2 regions of the Bacillus sp. JJ1562 genome follow, and region 2 is predicted to be linked to the other one. Evidence: riboswitches for the same ligand, from Rfam matches in the RefSeq annotation. Region 2 holds a riboswitch; the other holds the start of a gene.
What was found. Region 2 has a riboswitch for cobalamin ahead of V7097_RS05195 (ribonucleoside-diphosphate reductase subunit alpha). Riboswitches for the same ligand answer to the same signal wherever they lie in the genome.
Positions count from the first base shown of each region.

Region 1 (3,430 bases), on a different contig from region 2:
TACACCCTCCTTTACACCAAATTCTTCCATATAGGTCTTTAAAACCTTAAGGGCTCTATGCTGAGTTGTTTTTACCTTACTTTCTGTCCATCCTAAAGCCACTGCAGTCTCAGCAATCGAAAGAGATTGGATATAACGTAATATTAGTACCATGCGTTGATCGGTTGTACAACGGTCCAAGCAGCGATACATCATCTGGACTTGCTCATTTTGTAATGCTATTTCTTCTGGGAGTGGAGCAAAATCTTTTATTTCTTTGCTACTCCAATCAAAGGAATCCATGATTCTTTGTTTCCAACCTTTTTGTTTTCGAAATGAATCAATTGCAACATGTCGTGCAATTGAAAAAAGCCATGTTTTTTCACTACTTTTTCCTTCGAATCTATCATATGATTTTAAAACTCTTATATAAACTTCCTGAACGAGATCTTCAGCCAGTTCACGATTTTTCACCATATAAAATAAGAAGGAAAAGACATCGTGATGATACTTTTCATATAGTTCCTCAAATAAGGAATCCATTTTGTAAATCCTCCCGTTCATTTCATTAGTCGAGTGTTTCCTAAAAAAAGTTACACTCCAAATATAGTATGTTTTCATAAAAAAAGGAAGAATATTTTGGTAATATTCTTCCTTACTTTGCGATTATTACATTTTTTAAGAAAAGTAGTCTTAAAATTGGATAAAGTATGAGAAAAAACACTCCATTTCCGATTGCATGACTCATGTCAAATGGTAGTCCAGCTATATAATAAGCGAGGAACTTACCAGAAAATAAATAAAGTGGAATTGAGATCACGAAGCCATATAGAAAACCACAAAACACAGCATAGATGGCTAGTACAACGACTGGAATTTGGTCGCGATACTTTCTTAATGAACCACTGATTAAACCAATAATCCCCCATGCAATGATTTGTCCAATTGTCCATAAGCCCATACCCATAACAAGATTTGATAATATCGCACTAAATACGGCAACGACCACACCGTAAATTGGTCCTAAAAACAAGCTTGTTATAATGATAATCGCAGTCGTGGGTTGTACATTCGGAAGGAATGTAAATATAATTCGACCTACAACCGACAAAGCGATTAGCATCGATAAAAGCGTTAGGTTTTTTACTGATAAATTCATTATTCCCACTTATGGAGGTCAAATTCGATCTTATCTTCTGGCTCTAATTTAAATTCATTCGCTCCTACCATTGCTTCTTCACCATTTACAGAATAAAACCAAGATGTTTTTTCTTCTTCACTGCCCGCAACTCCGTTAATGCTGGCAACAAATGCACCATCAAATTGTGTTTCGATTTCAAAGTTTTCCTGCATAACGTCCATAACGGTAACTTCTTTTCCTGCTTCAATCTCGATTTCTTTTTCTTCAATGATTTCTTCTCCGTTGTTTTTAGAAATCACAACAGTGACAATTTCAGCTTTTTCTTCTTTATTGATCTTTTCTGACGAGTTATTGTTTGATGTATCATTTGTAGGTTGGTCATTGCTGCATCCAAATAATAATCCCAATGATAGTAATGCAAATAATAATTTTTTCATGATCTAGTTCCCCTTTGTGTTAGATAGTTTGTGTATGTAAAAGTGCTTTAATCACTTGATACCAAAATAAAAAGCCCACCGTATCGGGTGAGCTTTGTTGATAATTTGGAAAAACAACAAAAAAGCATATAGCTTTATTGTTAATTCCTACACCCCGAAGAATTATTAAAAAACGAACGAATTAGGCAGGTCTACTGACTAAAGCTTCATTCTACTTTGAGTCCTTCCCATATGATGAACAACGTTTGCCATCCATTCATACAGTGGTTCTACTCATTTCGTCCACTTTTACAGTTGCGGGGGCAGTTCTGGATTTACACCAGATTCCCTATTAAGTCTTTAAGGATGTTCAAAAAGTGCGGTGAATATGACGCATCGAATTTCTTCGAACACTGCTCCAAGTACATGGTGAATAACTAGTTATGCGCTTGCGTCTACTAGTTTATTCTGGAAGTCAATTCCTCAGCGCAAGGCTGCAAGGGTGTTAACTCAAGCAGTTGCCTCGCTCCGGTACTCAAAGCTGCGCCGCCTTGAAATTCTCGGTCCTCTTCATCCTCCTTTTTGATCTTTCATTTAAAGTATGAGAACATCATCCTCTGACACCTATTATTCTGATTTTTGTTATTAAATTTTTATTAACATTCTTTATATTACAAGAAGAATTTTTCATTTACAAGAGAAATGTTTCTTATGGAACAAGAATCTTCGCCACGTTCTTTCAAATTACTCACTTTTTCGAGGGATTATGAATGTAAATGTCGTTCCTTCACCAAGCTTACTGTGGACGGAAATATTTCCATTGTGAGCACCAATAATGTTTTTTACAATAGCAAGTCCTAATCCAGTACCAGATTTCCCTCTCGTTCTAGCTTTGTCTGCCTTATAGAAGCGTTCAAATACAAACGGTAGATCTTCTTCAGGAATTCCAGATCCTGTATCCCTAATATCGACCTTAATAGATGTTTCTTGCCCTGTTACTTGAACCTCAACTCTACCATTTTCATCGGTATGTCTCATGGCGTTGTCAATCAAGTTTGTAAATACCTGCTCAATACGGTCAGTATCCATGTAAATTTGACCGATATCTTCTTCTTTTGTCGCAGTTAAGGTAATTAAATTTTCCTTAGCTAACCCTTGGAATTTTCGAATCACACGATTGATAAATGAATCAAAATCAACATTTTCTTTATTCAATGTAATATGACCTGATTGCATTCTAGCTATGTCTAACAATTCGTTGACAAGTCGTCCCATTCGAAGTGACTCATCGTAGATTACCTTTGTGATTTCTTTTCTCTCTTCTTCAGAGCTTGCAATATCATCCATAATCGCTTCACTATAGCCCTGTAGCATAGCAATCGGTGTTCTTAATTCGTGTGAAACATTTGCAATGAAGTCCTCACGTAGCTTGTCCAACCGTCTCTCTTCCGTCATATCACGAAGTACGGCAACTGCACCTCTTATATATGTCTGATTATAGAGTGGACTCATTAAAATAACCCATGTTCTTCCTTGAAGGCTAATTTCAATAAATTGCTCTTTTTCAAAGGAAACGGCACGTTGAAATAAATCCTTTACTTCTGGTGGAAGCTCTTCACCAACTTCCTGATACATGCCCTGCTGATAGTACCAAGCTTGAAGAAAGCGTTCAGCAGGTGGGTTTGTAACCAAAATCGTTCCATCACGATTTAACGTTATAACACCATCTGCCATACTATTTAAAATACTCGCAAGCTGCTCCTTCTCTTGATTAAGAGCATTCATATTATATTTTAACTGCCTTCCCATTTGGTTAAGTGCCAATCCTAAAGCACCAATTTCATCGTGAGTAAGAATAGGAACCTTCGTATCAAATTTTCCTCTGGCAACTTCT
Region 1 is NZ_JBALOQ010000018.1:21,791-25,220, forward strand. Features, by position in the region: gene sigX (RNA polymerase sigma factor SigX) at 1-522, opposite strand, end outside; gene V7097_RS12030 (ECF transporter S component) at 635-1,138, opposite strand; gene V7097_RS12035 (DUF4430 domain-containing protein) at 1,138-1,557, opposite strand; cobalamin riboswitch at 1,725-1,925, opposite strand; gene V7097_RS12040 (ATP-binding protein) at 2,281-3,430, opposite strand, start outside.
Region 1: another riboswitch for cobalamin. It lies ahead of V7097_RS12035 (DUF4430 domain-containing protein); the one in region 2 lies ahead of V7097_RS05195 (ribonucleoside-diphosphate reductase subunit alpha).

Region 2 (3,430 bases):
AAATACGGTGTTGCTTGCCCTTTCATTCGCATAACACTCCTTTGTAAAATTATTATCCAAAGCCATACACTATGATTTCTGATTCCTAAGGAAATCATACACTTTTGTATATTTTTTCCTCAAGTCCCATTATAATTAAATAAAACGAAAAACACAAGAACAAATGTTCTGAAAAAGGGGTGGAATTATGATGATCAGAAAGCTTATACCAGAGGATGCCGAGGGCTATTGGAAGCTCCGATTAAAAGCATTAACAACGGATCCGGAAAGCTTTTTAGTTACGTATGAAGAAGCAATAATGAAAGAAAATCCAATTGAAGATTACAAGAAAAGCTTTCAATCTCAAGAGTTACTTACGCTTGGTGCATTCGAAGAAGAAAATTTAGTTGGAATGGTAACATTAATCAGAGAAACACGTCAAAAGATAAGGCATAAAGCTAATATCGTAGCGATGTATGTTGATAATCAAAAAAGAGGAAGGGGAATTGCCAATGATTTGCTAAATGAAGCAATCAAAGTGGCTAAAAATATGCCTGACATCGAACAACTTTATTTAACGGTAGATGCAGAAAATACACCAGCAAAGGAACTATATAAAAAACTAGGATTTCAAAAATTTTCTGTTGAAGTAAAGGCTATCAAATTTAACGGACAGTATCGTGACGAAGAGCATATGGTATTATTTCTTGAGAAATAATTGTCAAAATTTGTCTTGCTAAAAGTGGAGTAGTCACTTATTATTAAATGTAATAGCATATATTGATGTGATTTTGTGTTATATAACTACATATTGTGTTTTACCTTAAGAAAAAGATGCCATTGGGCTTAATAGGGAATCTGGTGAAAATCCAGAACTGCCCCCGCAACTGTAAATGCTGACGAAATGAACAGGCCACTGTATAAGTTAACTTCAAGTAGGTACTTATATGGGAAGGGTTCAAAGTAGAGTGATGCATAAGTCAGGAGACCTGTCTTTTCTTATGATGTTTCACCTTCTTCGGGGATTGGGAAGATGAAACGGTGGCGACAGGTAGGGCTCTTTATTTTTGCTCTCTTGATGTTATCGTTTCATCCGCTCAATTTCATTGGGCGGATTTTTTAATTTTATTCAGTGGGCGTTTTAACCCCCACTAAATAAAATTAAAGCCTCCGGCGGATGCCACGATTTTTCAAAGGGAATTTTTCGGGCAAGCTCGAAAAAAAATCGGGCGCAAATACGCCAAGGCGCATTTGATTGAGTAGCGAAAAAATTGTAAGGGAGAGAAATAAATTGAATATCACAACACATGAGGAAATGAATTCAGTTCTACGCTCGCTTGATTATGCAGAAAGTACCTATCAGCTCGACACAACCGAAATAAGAAACAAACTACAAGGAATAAATTTATCTGAATTTGAAGCGAACCAACATGCTCTAATTTATTCCTTAAACAAAATTGCCATGGATCAGCCAAACTGGACATACTTAGCGGCTCATCTCTATTTAAATGAACTTTATGAAAAAGCTGCTACAAATCGAAGCTATGATAGCAAGTTAAAATACGGTAGTTTTTATGATTTACTCCAAGAACTAACAACAAAAGGAATTTACTCTACTGAACTACTAGACTCCTATACAAAGGACGAAATTGCTGAGCTCGGAAAGCTTATTGACCCTGCTAAAGATCATCTATTTACATATATAGGTTTATTTTTACTAGCCGACCGTTATCTTGCCAGAGACTATGAACGTAATATTTATGAACTTCCTCAGGAGCGTTTCATGATGATAGCCATGACTTTAATGCAACATGAAAAAAGAGGTGTAAGGCTCGAGTACGTCAAAGAAGCCTACTGGGCATTGAGTAATTTGTATATGACCGTTGCAACTCCAACACTATCAAATGCGGGCAAAAGCTTTGGCCAGTTGTCCTCTTGTTTTATTGATACAGTTGAAGACTCACTTGATGGTATTTATTTAAATAACTGGGATATTGCTAGATTATCAAAAGATGGAGGAGGCATAGGGGTCTATTATGGTAAGGTTCGCGCATTAGGCTCCGACATTAAAAAATTTAAAGGGAATTCTTCCGGTGTAGTTCCATGGATTCGTCTAATCAATGATACAGCAGTTAGTGTTGACCAATTAGGCCAACGCCAAGGAGCAATTGCGATCTATCTCGATCTATTCCATAAAGATATGATGAATGGTTTTCTAGATTTAAAAACGAATAACGGAGACGAACGTCGGAAGGCCCATGATATTTTTACAGGGGTATCAGTTCCAGATCTATTTATGAAAAAGCTACAAGAGGTAGATGAGAATGGAAGAAGCAATGGGGAGTGGCACACCTTTTGTCCACATGAAGTAAAGCAAATCATGGTATGGAAGGATGAGAACGGGAATCCGTTAGGTCTTGAAGATTTTTATGACGAAGAAGATGAAAAATACTTCACTCAAAAATATTTGGAAGCCGTCAATCATCCACTTTTACCACGTAAATCCTATCGAGCAATGGATGTCATGGCGCGAATCATGATTGCACAGTTAGAAACTGGGACACCGTATATGTTCTATCGTGATGAAGTAAACCGTCAAAATCCAAACAAGCATCTTCTAGGAAAAGGACGAACTTCGATATTTTGTAGTAATTTATGCACGGAAATTGCTCAAAATATGTCAGCAACAGGGATTACGAAGGAATATATCGATGATGAAGGAAATATTGTGATCATTCGAAAGCCTGGTGATTTTGTGGTTTGTAATCTTTCATCTATTAATCTACCAAGGGCGGTCCATAAGGATGTACTTGAACGATTAATTCGCATCCAGGTTAGAATGCTAGATAATGTCGTAGATTTAAATACTATTTCGGTCAAACAAGCAGATATCACAAATAAAAAGTTCCGTGCGGTGGGCTTAGGTACTTTTGGCTGGCATCATCTTTTAGCGTTAAAGGGAATTTACTGGGAATCGGATGAGGCTGTTCAATATGCAGATAAGCTCTACGAGGACATTGCTTATTATGCGATTCAATCCTCAATGGAGCTTGCTAACGAAAAAGGAGCTTATCCGAAATTTAAAGGATCTGAGTGGGATACGGGAACTTATTTTTCTCGAAGAAGGTATGCTTCTGAGCGATGGAATAAGCTTAAAGCAAAGGTTTCTCAGAACGGATTAAGGAATGGCTGGCTCATGGCAATTGCTCCGAATTCATCGACAGCTAAAATTGGTGGCTCTACCGACGGGATTGATCCAATTTACGCAGCTGAGTATGCGGAGGAGAAAAAGAATTTTAAGTTTAAAGTAACTGCTCCTGATATCGATCATAAGACTTATGAGTATTACCGAAAAGCACGTCATGAAGTTGATCAAATCTGGAGTATAAGACAAAATGCTGCACGCCAGCGTCATATTGATCAGGGCATTAGCTTTAATCTGTATGTCAGA
Region 2 is NZ_JBALOQ010000007.1:75,107-78,536, reverse strand. Features, by position in the region: gene V7097_RS05205 (VOC family protein) at 1-26, opposite strand, end outside; gene V7097_RS05200 (GNAT family N-acetyltransferase) at 191-697, shown strand; cobalamin riboswitch at 795-990, shown strand; gene V7097_RS05195 (ribonucleoside-diphosphate reductase subunit alpha) at 1,271-3,430, shown strand, end outside.